4 regions of the Gracilibacillus sp. HCP3S3_G5_2 genome follow, and region 3 is predicted to be linked to each of the others. Evidence: riboswitches for the same ligand, from Rfam matches in the RefSeq annotation. Region 3 holds a riboswitch; each other region holds the start of a gene.
What was found. A riboswitch is a leader RNA that binds a small molecule or an ion and turns the genes downstream of it on or off. The one in region 3 is predicted to bind thiamine pyrophosphate.
Positions count from the first base shown of each region.

Region 1 (4,061 bases), on a different contig from region 3:
GTGCAGCAAGTCCATAATCCTGGGTAATCACTAGATCATCAGGTCTGATCATTTGGACGATACGGTAATCAACTGCATCAGCTCCATCATCTACATATTTTACTTTCACATGCTCTGGCGTTTCTTTCATCGAAAAATGACTATAACTTTTTACTACTACGACATCGATTTGAAAAGCTTTAGTTTCTTCGATAACAATATCTGTGACAGGACAAGCGTCAGCATCTACATATATTTTCATTAAACACACTCCACCCTAAGATCGTAATTATGAATAGTATAGCAAAATCGACAAGGTTATAGTATGATTTTCTTAGTCTATATAGAAAGTTAGTGAAATAAATGAGAAGTTATTTAGAAGGACAGTATGACCAAATGCTGAAAATGCTAGAACAGTTAGTCAATATCGATAGTTGTTCTTACGACAAAGCTGGAGTCGATAAAGTCGGAGCTATCATGAAACAATATTATCAAGCAATAGACTTTGTAGTAGGTGAAGTGAAACAGAAGAAATATGGTAATCATTTGATACTAAGAAGAAAGAATGTGGATATCTCCAAACCAACTATTTTAATTCTTACTCACATGGATACCGTATTTGAAAAAGGAACAGCTAGTGAAAGACCTTTCCATATTAATGCGAATAAAGCATATGGACCAGGTGTAATCGATATGAAAGCTAGTCTTGTTTCCGTGTATTATGCAATGAAAGCATTGCTAGTAAATAACAATAGTTCGGTCGATCAAGTCGAAATATTACTGACAAGTGATGAAGAAATAGGTTCTCCAACCTCTCGAGAACTAATCGAAAAACATGCTCAAAATAAAAAATATGCATTAGTAATGGAACCAGCTCGTAAAAACGGAGCAATCGTCTCAGCAAGAAGAGGAAAAGGGCTTTATAAATTAGAGGTGATTGGAAAAGCGGCACATTCTGGCATTGAGCCTGAAAAAGGAAGAAGTGCGATTGAGGAATTAGCACACAAAATTATTCAATTATATGATATTACCGATGAAGAAGAGGGCATCCATGTTAATGTAGGCTTAATTGAAGGGGGCACATCAGTCAATACTATCTCTGATCATGCGACAGCAGAAGTAGATGTACGTTTTAGAACACAGGAGCAAGCGGAAGAAATTAAAGAACAAATAGCTACAATTATAGCGAGTACGGAAGTGGACGGAACCAAAGTCAAAATAGAAGGTGGCATTAATCGCCCGCCGATGGAAAAAACGGAACAAACAGAAAAACTGTTACGTATTATTAAACGAGTCGGGGATGAATTAGATATTTTTATTAAAGATACCGAAACTGGTGGAGGGTCAGATGCCTCTTTTACTTCAGCATTAGGCATACCTACAGTCGATGGACTTGGCCCTGTTGGTGGACGGGCACACAGAGAAAGCGAATATCTTGAGTTAGAATCATTCGTCCCAAGAACACTACTTCTCGCTCATGTAATTGCCGAATTAGCAAAATCGTATTGAATCATTTTATATACTAAAAATGCAGTTCACTCTACTAGTGAACTGCATTTTGCCTATCCAACATCATAATTTTCTCGCAAAAAATGTACCTGGTGTCTTAATAATTGTTTTTCTTCATCATTTAAAGGTATTAGCGGTAATCGAACTCCTCCGACGTCCAGCCCGTTCATTCCTAGAGCAGCTTTTACAGGTGTTGGACTTGGTGCCATAAACATCGATTGCATGATTGGCAGCAAGAAATGATGTAGTTCCTGTGCTCTTCGAATATCACCGTTTTGACAAGCCATAACCATTTCATTCATTTCATTCCCGACAATATGCGAAGCGACAGAAACAATTCCATCAGCTCCAATAGCTACAGCTGGAAGTGTTAAACTATCATCGCCACTGTAAAGAGAAAAGTTTTCGTCAGTGTCACGAATTATTTTCGTCATCGCCTCAAGGTTTCCGCTAGCCTCTTTCACGGATACGATGTTAACTATTTTTGACAGTTCAATAATCGTTTCAGGACTGATATCTACACCTGTTCTTCCTGGAACATTATATAACATCACAGGTAGGTTAGTAGATTGCGCAATTGCTTGAAAGTGCTGAAAGAGACCGTCTTGTGATGGTTTATTATAATAAGGCGCCACAAGCATAATTCCATCTACACCAATTAATTCTGCTTTTTTTGTCAACTCGATAGTTTCACGTGTATTATTTGATCCAGTTCCAGCTATAACTGGTACGCGACCATTAACCGTTTTAACAGCATATTTAACCAAGGAAATTCTTTCTTCTTTTGATAAAGTAGGAGATTCACCCGTTGTTCCCGCTACAATTAATGCATCTGTTCCATTTTGTAATAAGTAGTTAATTAATCTTTCCGTTTTTCCGTAATCAATGTCCCCATTTTGATCAAAAGGAGTTACCATTGCTGTTAGTACACGTCCAAAGTTCATAATATATCCACCTCTATTCAAAGATTTAAAACAATTTGATGATATTTTCATTGAATAGAGGGTATCTCATCGCCTACAACAAATAAAAGATGCAACAATGAGGGTATCACTGTTGCATCTTGAATTCACATTAGGTTCGATGCGTGAGATAGCCCTCCATATAGTTCTTCACTATATGACAGCCCTGCATTTATTCAATGAAGGACCAGTAAAATAAGCAGATGCATACTTAGATTACTTCGGCAAATTCCCCTTTCCATAGTCTTCACAGACAGCATCAGTCTCCAACTATGTACTAATGGTTTTTGCACCTCTATTCTCACTTCAATAAAAATTGAAGCAAAATATTTAATTGTTTTACGTTGGTACCAACTATACCAAAAAATATCGATGGATGCAATCCGATTTATAAAAAAATCTTGACAATATGGAAAAATTTGATATGATGAAGTCGAATTAAATAGTATAAACACATTCCACTAGGGGTGTCTTGTAAAGACTGAGATTAAAGTATTACTTTAAGACCCTTAGAACCTGATCTGGTTAATACCAGCGTAGGGAAGTGGCAAATATCTTATATAGTGATACCTTTATATGGATAAATATAGCCACTATCTCTACGAATGTATGGATAGTGGCTATTTGTGTGTTTAAAGGAGGGGTACTTAGCGATAAGATAGACTGATACTACAAGAAAATATTAATTTATCCTAAAAGGAAAGAGGTGCGAACATGAAAAAAACGTTAACATTAACCGATATTTTAATTACAATTGTCATCGCATTTATTTTTAGTGTTATTTATAAGATTTGGGGACCATTATACAGTGTTGTAGGGGTGTTGGGCTTACACATTGATCAATTAATTTATGGTATGTGGTTTATGGCAGCGACTGTTGCTTTTCTCATTATTCGTAAGCCTGGTGTTGCTTTATTAGCGGAACTTGCAGCTGCACAAGGAGAATTTTTGTTTGGTGGCCAATGGGGGATATCCTTGTTGTTATATGGTCTTGTCCAAGGAATAGGTTGTGAACTCATATTTGCCATGTATCGATACAAGAGTTACCGATTATATGTAGTTTGCTTGGCAGCAGTAGGGGCTGCCATTGGATCGCTTATACTAGATGTATATTATGGCTATATCGATTCATTAGCTGCTTGGAATCTTATGTTATTAATAGTGAATAGAGTAATAGGCTCTATCTTGATTACAGGTTTTTTTGCTTACTATCTAGTAAAAGCATTAGATAAAACCGGAGTAACAAAGGCAATTCGCCCAATTTCTGAAGATGATTATAAAATATTGGATGATGAGGTAAAATAATATGTTAGAGGTTAAAAATCTGCGAGCTAAATATCCGAATACAGCATCTTTATTATTTAAAAATTTATCTTTATCCATAAAAGAAGGGGAAAAAGTATTACTTGTTGGTCCATCAGGTTCAGGGAAATCCACCTTACTTCAGATATTGGCTGGTTTAATACCAGATGTGATAGAAGTGCCGATTAAAGCAGATAAACTTACGATCTCCGCATCATACGGGATGGTTTTTCAAGATCCGGATACGCAATTCTGTATGCCTTATGTAGATGAAGAGATAGCCTTTGTTCTAGAAAACCGATATAAGCC
Region 1 covers NZ_JBQHXU010000008.1:90,414-94,474, forward strand. Annotated here, with positions in the region: gene ACTNEP_RS12925 (YaiI/YqxD family protein) at 1-241, opposite strand, end outside; gene ACTNEP_RS12930 (M20 family metallopeptidase) at 343-1,488, shown strand; gene dapA (4-hydroxy-tetrahydrodipicolinate synthase) at 1,542-2,432, opposite strand; lysine riboswitch at 2,574-2,756, opposite strand; TPP riboswitch at 2,904-3,010, shown strand; gene ACTNEP_RS12940 (ECF transporter S component) at 3,165-3,755, shown strand; gene ACTNEP_RS12945 (ABC transporter ATP-binding protein) at 3,757-4,061, shown strand, end outside.
Region 1: another riboswitch for thiamine pyrophosphate. It lies ahead of ACTNEP_RS12940 (ECF transporter S component); the one in region 3 lies ahead of tenA (thiaminase II).

Region 2 (4,061 bases), on a different contig from region 3:
TCGATTGTTGCTATATCTGGAATTACATTGTATGCATTACCGGCATGGAATTGACCAATTGACACAACGGCCGTTTCCAATGGATCGATACGTCTACTAACGATTTGCTGTAGATTGGTTATAAGTTGTGAGCCAACTACAATTGGATCTTTAGTCTGATGGGGAATGGCGCCGTGACCACCTTTCCCATTGATACGAATAGTGAAGTGATCTGCTGCTGCCATGAAGTTCCCTCGGGCTGTTTGCACGATACCATATGGAGTATTTGTCCAGAGATGTGTACCATAAATGACATCAACATTCTCTAATACACCAGCCTCAATCATAGGCTTAGCACCACCAGGAGCAAGTTCTTCTGCATGCTGATGAATAAATACAATAGTACCAGTGAGGTCTTCCTGATGCTTTTTTAAAACCTTTGCAACTGCAAGTAATGTTGCAGTGTGACCATCGTGACCACATGCATGCATTACACCATCAATTTTTGATCTGTATGGGAGTTCTTTTTGATCTTGAATTGGTAGAGCATCAAAATCAGCACGCAATGCAACCGTTTTACCGGGCTTAGCACCTTTTAAAGTAGCAACAACACCATTGCCTCCGACATTTGCTTGATACGGAATATCTAGTATTCTATATTGTTCTTGAATAAATGCGGCTGTTTTGTATTCTTGAAAGGAAAGCTCGGGATATTGGTGTAAGAACCTGCGCATTTCCACCATTTCATCATATAAAGCATCAATTTCCGTAAATAAATTGTCCCTCATACCCTCACCCCATAAAAATTTTATTTCCATTATATCATAGATTAGTAGTCTATCCTTATTGTGAGAATGACTGGAAGCAGTAGGAGAAAATAAAAAACAACTACCAAAGGATTTTGGAAGTTGTTTTCTCGCATCTAGAAAAGGGAGGTGAGAGCTTATCACGTGCTAATCATCTTTTACTCCAAGCTTCACACTAACACAAGGAGCTAAGGATATACATTCTGTTCGTTTCGCTAATGATCCGTAGAGAAAAAGATTCACCGATCATCGTTTCACTTTATTGAAAGCTCTTGTCTGACAAAAGTCGTTCTGTTTCTTCCTTATGATTCGTTTCATCTGCAATAATATCCTCTAACTTTACGACAAGTTCTGTTAAGCCAAGTTCATCTGCTTGTTGTTTTCTTTTTTCATAGCGTTCAATAGTTTCTTTTTCGGCTTGATAAGTAGCTTCTAACATCGCTTTGACGTCTGTTAATTGTTCGACTTTCGCTGGGGTTGTTGTTGGTGTACCACCTAGTGTTTTGATCTTATCCGATAAGTATAAAGCATGTCCTATTTCGTCATTTATTTCATCTTCGAAAAATGGTTTTAAGAAGGAACGATATAGACCAGATACAACTGATGCGTGATACGTATACATAATTGTTGCAGCATATTCATTTGCTAGGTCTTCGTTTAATCCATCAATTAGAGCCTGTAATTTTTCTTGATCTTGTCCCATTCTATCCAACATCCTTTCATTTTCATTTTCCATTATATATCTACCCTTAGAGAAGAATAATAAACATATAAATGAGATTATTTTGGTTGGCGAAATTTGTATCATATGTTATCCTTTTCCTGTAAGTAAAAATTATATGTAAGAACACTAGGGGAGCCATTTGGCTGAGACGAAATTCGGACCCTTTGAACCTGATCTGGTTAACACCAGCGGAGGGAAGTGGTAGGAAAAGCAATGATCAAGTAGCTTTTAATACATACCACTCATCCATGCTGGATGGGTGGTTTTTTATGTGAATAAAGGATCATGCAATAAGTCTAGTATAATATCGACTCGACTAAACTTTTCTTCATCACTACCTCTACAAAAGGAGTATTAATTAATGGAAGGACTTCACCTTATTACAAATGGCAGAGCAACAGAAGAACATCTACAGCTAGTAGCAGAGAATATCGATCAGATTGATTTTATTCACCTTCGCGAAAAGACCAAAACAGCAAAAGAGATTCTGACAATGATTGGTTTTTTGCAAAAAGCTGGCGTTCCGGCAGATCGAATCATAGTTAATGACCGTATAGATGTCGCATGGGTTAGCAAGTGCATGGGAGTTCAACTGGCATATCACAGTATTCCGGTCGCTAAAGTAAAAAAGTCATTCCCGGGACTCCGTATAGGTAAGTCTATTCATTCTCTAAAAGAAGCGATAGATTACGAACAAGATGGTGCAGATTTTCTACTATATGGTCATGTTTTTTCGAGTAACTCTAAACCGGGGATAGAGCCAAGGGGGATTACTACCTTAACGGAAGTAGTGAACAATGTTTCCACTCCTATTATTGCCATTGGTGGAATGACAGAACGAAATATTAGCGATGTACTAAAAGCTGGGGCAAGAGGTGTAGCGGTTATGTCAGGAGTATGGGATGCCGAAGATCCAGCTCAAGCATTGAAGAATTATCGTAAAGTGTTCGAGATAAGGAGGGAGGAACAAATTGAATAATCGATATGATCAAATCATTGTCGGTGGAGGAGTTATGGGGGCTTCGATTGCCTATGAATTGAGTAAAAGAGGTTATCAGACTCTGCTGTTAGAAGAAAATACTATTGCTGCTGAAGCCTCTAGTGCAGCTGCCGGTATGTTAGGCGTACAAATGGAATTTGAAAAGGATTCCCCTTTATTTCAATTTGCCAAAGAAAGCAGGCGATTATTTCCTGCTTTAGCGGAGGAGTTGCAAGATAAAAGTGGTGTGGACATTCAGTTCATTGAAAAAGGTGCAATTAAACTTGCCTACCATCAGCATGAAATAGATAAGTTAACCAAAATAGCTGAATTTCAAACACAGCAAGGTGCAGAAGCTAGGATAATTCCACCAACAAGTTTACCGGAAAAAGAAATTGCTTCCAATTTTTATGCTGCACTTTATTGTCCGAAAGAAGGTCAAGTATCCGCACCCCACTTAACAAAAGCATTTGCAAAATCTGCATTACATTATGGTGCCGTCATAAAGGAACAGACAAGGGTCCAAAAGATAGTAGTGGAAAATGGAAAAGTGACCGGCGTGAAGACGGTAGAGAAGGTGTATAACGCAGACTGTATTATAGTGAGTGGTGGATTTAAGAGCTCTTATTTTTTCCCATATATTAATCAGCTAACACCTGTAAAAGGGGAGTGTCTGTCCGTAAAAACAGATAAGCCACTTATTCAATCAACCATTTTTACGGAGGATTGTTATCTCGTTCCGAAAAGAGGGAATCGAATGATCATCGGTGCTACATCAAAACCGAATCAGACGGATAAAAATGTGAAGGTGAAAAGTGTGCTACATTTGTTATCTCGTGCTCAACAAATTGTACCAGCATTAAATGAGGCAACAATAGAAAAGGCTTGGGCTGGTATACGTCCCTTAACAAAAGACGGCTTTCCATATTTAGGGGAAGTGCCAGATGTACGAGGACTATTTGTAGCTACAGGGCATTATCGCAATGGCATCTTGCTCGCACCGCAAACGTCCAAATTTATGTCGGATCTTGTGGAAGGAAAACAAGTTAATCAAGCATATTTGGATGCGTTTTTCTTAAATAGAGAACGTCTAATGACTTTATAAAAGAGGAGGAGTGTTCTTGGAGCTTATTTTAAATGGTGAATCGTTAATAGTTAGGGATGGTATCCGTAATATAGAAGAATTACTGAAAGAGTTGTCCTTGGAGAAGAAGTCATTAATAGTAGAGCATAATCAAACGATTTTAAGAAAAGAAGATCATAAAGAGACGGCAATTTCGGAAGGTGACCGATTAGAAATTGTCCATTTTGTTGGAGGAGGATGAAGAAATATGCTTAAAATAGGAAAATATTCATTTCAGTCTAGGTTATTTTTAGGAACAGGGAAATACCCAAACTATGATATTCAAAAACAGGCCGTTGATGTATCAGAAACAGAAGTACTTACTTTTTCAGTACGTCGAATGAATATTTATGATCCGGACCAGCCGAATTTTCTTGAGAAGATTGATACGAAGAAGTATCGCTTTCTACCGAATACTGCTGGTGCCAAAAATGCAGAGGAAGCAGTGAG
Region 2 covers NZ_JBQHXU010000001.1:220,477-224,537, reverse strand. Annotated here, with positions in the region: gene ACTNEP_RS01135 (M20 metallopeptidase family protein) at 1-767, opposite strand, end outside; gene ACTNEP_RS01130 (ferritin-like domain-containing protein) at 1,045-1,488, opposite strand; TPP riboswitch at 1,628-1,723, shown strand; gene tenI (thiazole tautomerase TenI) at 1,871-2,488, shown strand; gene thiO (glycine oxidase ThiO) at 2,481-3,593, shown strand; gene thiS (sulfur carrier protein ThiS) at 3,610-3,813, shown strand; gene ACTNEP_RS01110 (thiazole synthase) at 3,820-4,061, shown strand, end outside.
Region 2: another riboswitch for thiamine pyrophosphate. It lies ahead of tenI (thiazole tautomerase TenI); the one in region 3 lies ahead of tenA (thiaminase II).

Region 3 (4,061 bases):
TCCCTGTATAACATGGTGAGCAGCTCTTTTAATTCAGTAAGTGTTACACCGATTTCTTTACTATTTTGTATAGCAGTCATTAATTGTTCTTCAATAACTTGCATTTTTCTTTCTTTCATCATTTCATTATTTTGCTCAGACACAAACGAACCTTTGCCAACAACAGAATAAATAAAGCCATTATTCTCTAGTTCTTCATAAGCACGCTTAGTCGTAATCACACTTATATTTAAATCCTTCGCTAATTGACGCATTGATGGTAAGGATTGGCCTGCTTGTAATTCATTCGTCAAAATATGTTTCTTAATTTGAGCATATATTTGCTCATAAATCGGCTCTTTCGAATTATTCGAAATAATAATTTGCATGCAAAAAACCTCTCTCGCGAAATATTGTATATATACTTTATATACAATATACACAAAATTACTTTGTTATGCAACTCTTTTTTTATGTAACAATTATCAACGTTATTAGATTGTATAATCACATCGGTCCTACGCTATTGGTGCTAGCTTTGATAGTTTTTCAAAACTTTTACGACAAATCTTTATGTTTCCTTCTGCGTTCGTTGATAAAAGAGTAGAGATCAACATGTTAGAATTTTAAGATTTTACCCAAAAAAAGATTACCCAACAAGTTACCTTATTGGGCAATCCCTTTGCTTTTATAACAATTTATCACGGTGCGTAATGTCTGTAAGCTCCCACTGATCATAGTCTTATGATAGATTTACCGGCCAGTCTTCTTTATTTTCCACCATATCCCAAAACATGTATTCAAACTGGCTAGTCTTCAGAACAATTTCCTCGAGCATGACTAGTTCTTGTTCTGGCTTCCCTTCCGCAATATCGTTCATCAACTGTTTAGTCTCTTCTGCTAATGTCGTAAATTCATCAGAACTATACATTTCCACCCAACTGCTGTAAAAATTATTATCTAACGCCTCGGGTAATTGCGCCAGTGACTTCCCAATAAAATTGTAGCTCCATTCACAAGCAAGTACCGATGCAACAACATTTTCGACTCCACCGCGTTGAGACAAATTCAACATATAGCTCGTATAGGCCGTTGTAATAGCGGAAGGTTCTGTTGTTTCCAACTCTTCTTTAGTGATACCGAATTCTGCTGCATATTTACGATGCAAATCCATTTCCACATCTAACACACCATGTAACAGCTTTGCGAACGTTGTCATTTTCTCTAAATCATCTGCTTTTGCACTTCCGATCGCAAAAAGCCTCGCATAATCAATTAGATAGACATAGTCCTGCTTTAACCAATGCTTAAACTTATCCTGTTCTAATGTGCCATCACCCAATCCTTTTACAAACGGATGCTCTAAATAGGAGTTCCAAATTGGTTCCACCCTTTTCCATAGACGTTCTGTAAATAATGTGCTCATTTTGTTCTCTCCTTTTTAAAATTGTAGTAAGCGGTGAATGTCGTGAAAGTTGATAGTAAGGTTGATACAGTAGAAAAAACCCATCCCCTATGTAAGGAAGATGGGTTTAGTAATATACAGATAATAGATCAATCTATATGACTACCAATTCCACTTTCCTACGCTAGTGTTAACTAGATCAGGTTCAAAGGGTCGAATTCTTCTCTCAGCACTTGCATGCTCCCCTAGTCGAATGGTTCTTTTATTTAGTTCTACTATTTAGTATACGAACAGCTATTTGGAAAGGCAAACACCTGGATATTTCATTAGAATTTCTGCTTCCGTAAACTACCTAAAGTAGTCAATACTAAATGAGAAAATTTTAACTCCTTAAAAACTCTTCAATCTGTTCTTTATGGTGATTATCATGCCAGACAAAAGAGCTAATATAATTAAATAGAGAATGAGGATAGCCTGAGTATTGATCGATTTCTTCACCATTCAATGTAAATGGGGCATAAAACTCTTCCTCAGTTTTCCCTTTCAATACTTGGACTAATTCGTTCCTTGCTTCGATTTGTTCCTTTAATAATTGTTCTTTTGTTACACCTGATAAAGCGTACTCGGCAGCTGGTTGGTTGATGATGTCAAATTCAACACTTTTAATATTTGCATTAGGTTTCATTTTAGGAAGTAAATCTTTCATCATGTAGCGATCCCAAGAGGTAATATGACTAATAATTTCTGCTGGGGACCATTTCCCCTTTTTAATTGGCGTATAGAATAGATTATCCTCTAATTTCGTTAAAGAATGGCTCCATTCAGTAAATCGTGCAAATTCCTTAATTAATTGATCCATTTTCTCCATATCTATCCACTCTCCTTGTCCTACCTGTTATTATTTTCATTATAACAATAATAGGTATTTTTTGGTATATGGCATTGCACTATCATACCTGAGGAAAGGGAAATTGCTTTAGCTAGTTATCACTACATAAAACTGAGGTTGAGACAAAAAGAAAATGTTGGAGTCTAGAAGCCAGACAATATGCTAATAGCGCGTAGGAAATATACCTAGACTCCTGTGAGAAAGCGGAGTATATTTCCTGCGCGGGTATTCGCACCATTTATGTTCGGAATTTGCTAAATAAAAAACACTTTTGTCTCAGCCTCATCTCTTTTTATATGTTAAATTTCCGTACAAGGCTGTTTAATTTTTCAGCTAGTTTGGCTAATTCATCGGAATTGGAGGATACCTCTTCCATAGAACTGCTTGCTTGTTGAGCAGATGCGGACGTTTGCTCGACTCCTGCTGCAGATTGTTCTGATATCGAAGCTATTTCTTCGATAGAGCTATTCATCTCTTTACTGGAAGTAGACATATCTGACAGATTCTGAGATACCTTTTTTATACTCGTAACCATGTCACTTACTGCACCGTTAATTTGTTCAAATGTCTCACCTGTCTTTTCGATTTGGCTTGCACCAGCTTCTACTTCACCGTAACCCTGCTCCAGTGACTGAGATACATTAGCAGATTCATCTTGAATATTGGAGACGATTCCGGTAATATCGGTAACAGAATCTGCTACTTGTTCAGCAAGTTTTCTTACTTCATCCGCAACTACAGCAAACCCTTTTCCGTGTTCTCCAGCTCGTGCCGATTCTATCGCTGCATTTAAAGCTAATAAATTCGTTTGCTCTGCAATATCTTTAATAACTAAGACAAGCTTTGAAATTTCTTTTGATTGCTCATCTAATCCTCGCACTTTCACTACTGCTTCTTGTACGATCTGATGAATACGCTCCATTTGTTTCACGGAAGATTTCATCATTTCACTGCCATCTTCTGTCATATTTAAAACGTTTGCGGATGCAGTTTCGATTTGCTCACCATTTCTATTAGCCTCGCGAACTTTCTGTGAGAATTCACCCATTTTACTAGCAACATCCCCAGCATGCTCAGCTTGTGCCTCGGTACCTGAAGACAATTCCTCCATAGTAACTGCAATTTGCTCTGTTCCAGCTTTTACTTCATTTGCAGATTGGTTTAACTCTTCACTTTGTGCATTTACTGTATCAGAAACTTCAGAAACTTGTCGAATCATGTTCTTCAAATAGTCACTCATTTTATTGATCGCGCTTGATAATTGTCCAATTTCATCGCTTGCTTGATAGTCTAGCTGTTCCACTTGCAAATTACCTTGTGCAATTTCATTACTGACAGCTACTACTTTTGATAAATTACGTGAAATGGTTCGATTTACTAGCGTTATCATAATAATACTGATAACCAATGAAACTGCTATTGCAATAATAAGAGACATAAAGGCAACCATTTGACTATGTTCCGCTCTCTCTACAGTATTTTCCATTTCTTTATTTAATAACTCTTTGAGCTCATCTATATGTTCAAGAGCTTGCAGACGCAACGCTTTTGCATTTTCCGCTCGACCAAATGCCAAATGCTCATTTCCACTGTCCATGTAGGAAACAACTTCCTCAAACTCGTAATTAAACGATTCATCTAATACAATCGCCTGTTTATACAACTCATCCTGCTCAGCATTTTGCATACTTGCCTCCAGTTCAGAGCGTAACCCTGCGACTTCTTCTTTAATCTCATTAAATTCATCAATAACTTCTGATGATGGGTTTTCCATATATTGATAAAAAT
Region 3 covers NZ_JBQHXU010000006.1:148,825-152,885, forward strand. Annotated here, with positions in the region: gene ACTNEP_RS10845 (GntR family transcriptional regulator) at 1-368, opposite strand, end outside; gene tenA (thiaminase II) at 722-1,405, opposite strand; TPP riboswitch at 1,544-1,641, opposite strand; gene ACTNEP_RS10855 (DinB family protein) at 1,767-2,252, opposite strand; gene ACTNEP_RS10860 (methyl-accepting chemotaxis protein) at 2,566-4,061, opposite strand, start outside.

Region 4 (4,061 bases), on a different contig from region 3:
GATTTTCACCTGTGATATGACACTTGGACAATGTAACTCGTGCATACGCTGGTTCATTTTTTCAATAACAGCTAATAATTCGCCTAGATTCCCTTCCATTGTAGTTTCCAATGGATTGACTTGATATTTGACACCTGCTTGTTCGATGATCTTAATCGCTTCATCAACGAAAGGGATTGAATCCTCCCCATTTGGTGTTTTCGGAATGATTTGTATACTTACTAATGCTTCGGCCATTCATATCCCTCCATTATTCTGGTAAAAATTCGTTAGTAAATGCCGCTTCTACATCGAGTTCACGTTCTAATAAGTTATTTTCAAACATAAATTCTGCGTAATTGCGCCAAACTTCGGCTGATTGCTCACCCCATCTGTCAGCATCTTCTTGATATTTTGGTGAAATCCATTCCTGGCTTGCATGAACTAATTCTTCATCTAGATCCGGTACTGCTTCAGTTAAAATGTCTGCTGCTTCACTTGGATTGTCAATCGCATCGTGATAACCACGAGTTACTGCAGTCATAAATTGTTCAATTGTTTCCGGATTTTCTTCAATCATTGTTTCATTTGTTGTAATAACTGGCGTATAGTAATCTAATTTTTCCGAATAGTCCGTGAGGTAAATCATATCAATTTCCGTTCCACGAAGTTCTGCCTCAATACCCGTCCATCCATAGTAAATCCAGGCAAAATCGACATCACGTTCCACTGCTGTGAAAAAGTCCGTATTTCCTGTATTGACAATTTCAACATCTTCTACGGAGGCATCTTCTTGTTTCATTAATGCATCGATAACTGCTGACTCAACAGGAGCACCCCATCCACCATACGTTTTTCCGGAAAAATCAGCTGGTGATGTAATCTCTTTTTCCACTGGTGCGGCGAATCCAGATGTATTGTGCTGGATTATTGCTGCAACTGAAACAAGTGGAATATCTTGCGTACGTGCTTCTGTTACTTGTTCTTGATAACTAATGCCAAATTCTGCCTGACCAGAAGCTACGGTCTGATCTGCTCCTGCTTCTCCTGGCATGACTATTTCTACATTTAATCCTTCATCTTCAAAATATCCTTTTGATTGTGCAACATAAAGCCCAGTATGATTAGTGTTAGGCGTCCAATCTAATACTAATGTAACCTCCTCTAATTCTTCCTGTGCATTTTCTTCATTCCCACACCCAGTGAGAATAAAAAAGCTAATTAATACAAGCAAAACTTTTTTCATCATAATCCCCCTCTTTATCTTTCTCTTAGGGAACATATAAGAAAACGCCCAGACATTTAGCCTAGGGCGCAAACATAAAGATATCCAATATCTCATATGTTCCCTACGCTGGTGCTAACCAGATCAGGTTCTAAGGGTCAGCATCTTACGGATACAGTCTCAACCGGCAACACCGGTCCCCCTACATTCATTATTTTATTGCTACATAATACTTTGACATAATTCCAGCTTTTCTTCAAGTTTTACCTCACTAGTAGAAAAGTGTAGAGCACTTGGCGAGTAACTTTTACTCTTCTTTTCCTACAAAAAAACGAACCTCTTCACCAAGTGGTTCGCTTCTTCTCCTTAACCATGTATTTTATTTGCTATGTCCACCACACGTTTTGCTTGGTGTTTTACGGCAGCTTGTACATCTTCTACCATAGAACCATCTTCTTGGCTTTGTGTAACACTTGTTCCATATGGATTACCTCCAGCCGGATAAATAACATCATTAGAATATCCTGGTGGGACGATAATCGCACCCCAGTGCATCATGGATATATAAAGACTTAAAACCGTTGCTTCCTGTCCACCATGTGAATTAGAAGCTGAAGTCATTGCACTAACAACTTTGTTTACTGTCTTACCAGCTGCCCATAAACCTCCTTGTGTATCAATGAATTGTTTCATTTGGGAAGCTACATTTCCAAATCGAGTCGGAGTACTGAAAATAATTGCATCTGCCCATTCAAGATCTTCCGTTGTGGCAACAGGGATATCTTTAGTTTCTTCCATGTGTTTTTCCCAGTCTGTATTCTGTGCAATCGCTTCTTTTGGTGCTGTCTCTGCAACGCGCACGACTTTCACTTCCGCTCCAGCTTCTTTTGCTGCTTCTGCTGCCCAATTTGCTAATTGATAATTTATTCCTGTTGAACTATAGTAAACCACTGCTAATTTTATCATGTTGATAAAACTCCTTTTCATTCTTTAATATTTTTGTTTTGCCCACTTTTTTGAAATGTATTCCTTATTTATTCCCTAATGTTTTACTGTTATATCTGTATACAAAAAACACGGAGTGATTATGCACTCCATGTTTATCTTAATAATCCAAAGCCTTTGTCAGTGCTTCTAGATTACGTTCCATCAACGTAAAATACGTTTCTTCATTTTCTATATCTTCCTCGGTCAATACTTCTAAATTATGAAACTGAAGTGACTCTACATTTGCTTCAGATTGAATTACTTGCGCTACATTTGGTTCAATATTTTGCTCAAACATTAGATATTTAATACCTGATTTCTTCGTATGATCAATAATTCGCTCCAATTCTTTTTGAGACGGCTCTTGAGAAGGCGATATACCAGATATCGCAATCTGTTCGATACCATATCTGTCCTCCCAGTAGCCATATGCAGCATGGGCCACAAGTATTTCATTATTCTCAGTTGAGGTTAAGCGTTCTTGGAATACCTCATCCAATTCAGTTAAACGAGCTTCAAGATCCTCAAAGTTCTCTTGGAAAACTTCTTCTTGCTCTGGTTTTAATTCAATCAGTGCATCTTTAATGTTACTTGCAAGATCAATCGAACGAACTGGATCTAGCCATACGTGTGGATCTTTATCACCGTGTGCATGATCATGTCCATCATGGCTATGTTTTTCATCTCCATGGTTATGATCTTCTTCATGGCTATGCTCTTCATCTCCATGGTCGTGGTCTTCTTCATGGCTATATTCTTCATCTCCATGGTCATGATCTTCATCATGGCTATGTTCTTCAACTCCATGGTCATGATCTTCTTCATGGCTATGCTCTTCATCTCCATGGTCATGTGCATGGTCTAATAATGATACTCCGTCAGCAGCCTCAAGCATTAATACATCTTCTCCATCTAAGGCGTCTTTAATTGTACCTGCGTATGTTTCCATATCTATACCATTAAACAAAAACATGTCTGCTTCCGCTATATCAACCATCATTTTTGATGTGGGTTCAAAACTATGTGCATCTGATCCAGGTGGAATGATCATTTCGGCATCTACATACTCTCCACCAATTTCTTCAGCAAAATAAGCTAATGGAAATAATGTCGCATAAATTTTCAGTTTTTCTTCACTTGTTCCTTCATTACTTTCAGTTGTTTGGGAACCTTCACTGGTATTACAACCTACTAGTAACATAATCATGACGAAGAACAAAATAATTCCTATCTTTTTCATTCTTCCTTACTCCCCCCTGTATGTATCAAAACATAATCATTACGATTGATGACAGAAAAAAATAAATCGTAACGGGTCCGATTTAATAGTATTATAAACTATTAAAATACAAATGTAAATAGTAATTATTTTGATTTAATAAAAGTTGCGCTGACTAGAAAACATTAAATGTCACATATTATTCATTGATTGTTTATCATTGTAAGCGTATATTAACATTAGATAAAAATATGGAGGACAAGTATTTATGAAAAATTTAATACTGCTAATCAGTTTTTTTATTTTCCTTGCCGGTTGTAGTAATGCAGAGAACCATGAACATGAAGCTACTGATGAAGTAAAAGGAATCCAAGTTGATTTTGAGTTACCTGAAGAAGCGGAAGCTGGAGAAGCTGTCTTATTGAAAACCACGGTTATTTATGGAGATGACGAACTTGTTACCGACGCTGAAGAAATGACGTTCGAATATTGGAATGTAGAGGATGAGGAAAATACGAAAACAATGGAAGCAACTAATAATGAAGATGGAACCTATACTGCAGAAGTGATTTTTGATGAACCTGGCATATACGAAATCTATGCTCATACAACTGCCGAAGGCATGCACACGATGCCTAAACATTCGATTAC
Region 4 covers NZ_JBQHXU010000001.1:55,044-59,104, forward strand. Annotated here, with positions in the region: gene ACTNEP_RS00265 (thiamine-binding protein) at 1-237, opposite strand, end outside; gene ACTNEP_RS00270 (ABC transporter substrate-binding protein) at 251-1,225, opposite strand; TPP riboswitch at 1,309-1,418, opposite strand; gene wrbA (NAD(P)H:quinone oxidoreductase) at 1,571-2,170, opposite strand; gene ACTNEP_RS00280 (metal ABC transporter solute-binding protein, Zn/Mn family) at 2,310-3,431, opposite strand; gene ACTNEP_RS00285 (FixH family protein) at 3,679-4,061, shown strand, end outside.
Region 4: another riboswitch for thiamine pyrophosphate. It lies ahead of ACTNEP_RS00270 (ABC transporter substrate-binding protein); the one in region 3 lies ahead of tenA (thiaminase II).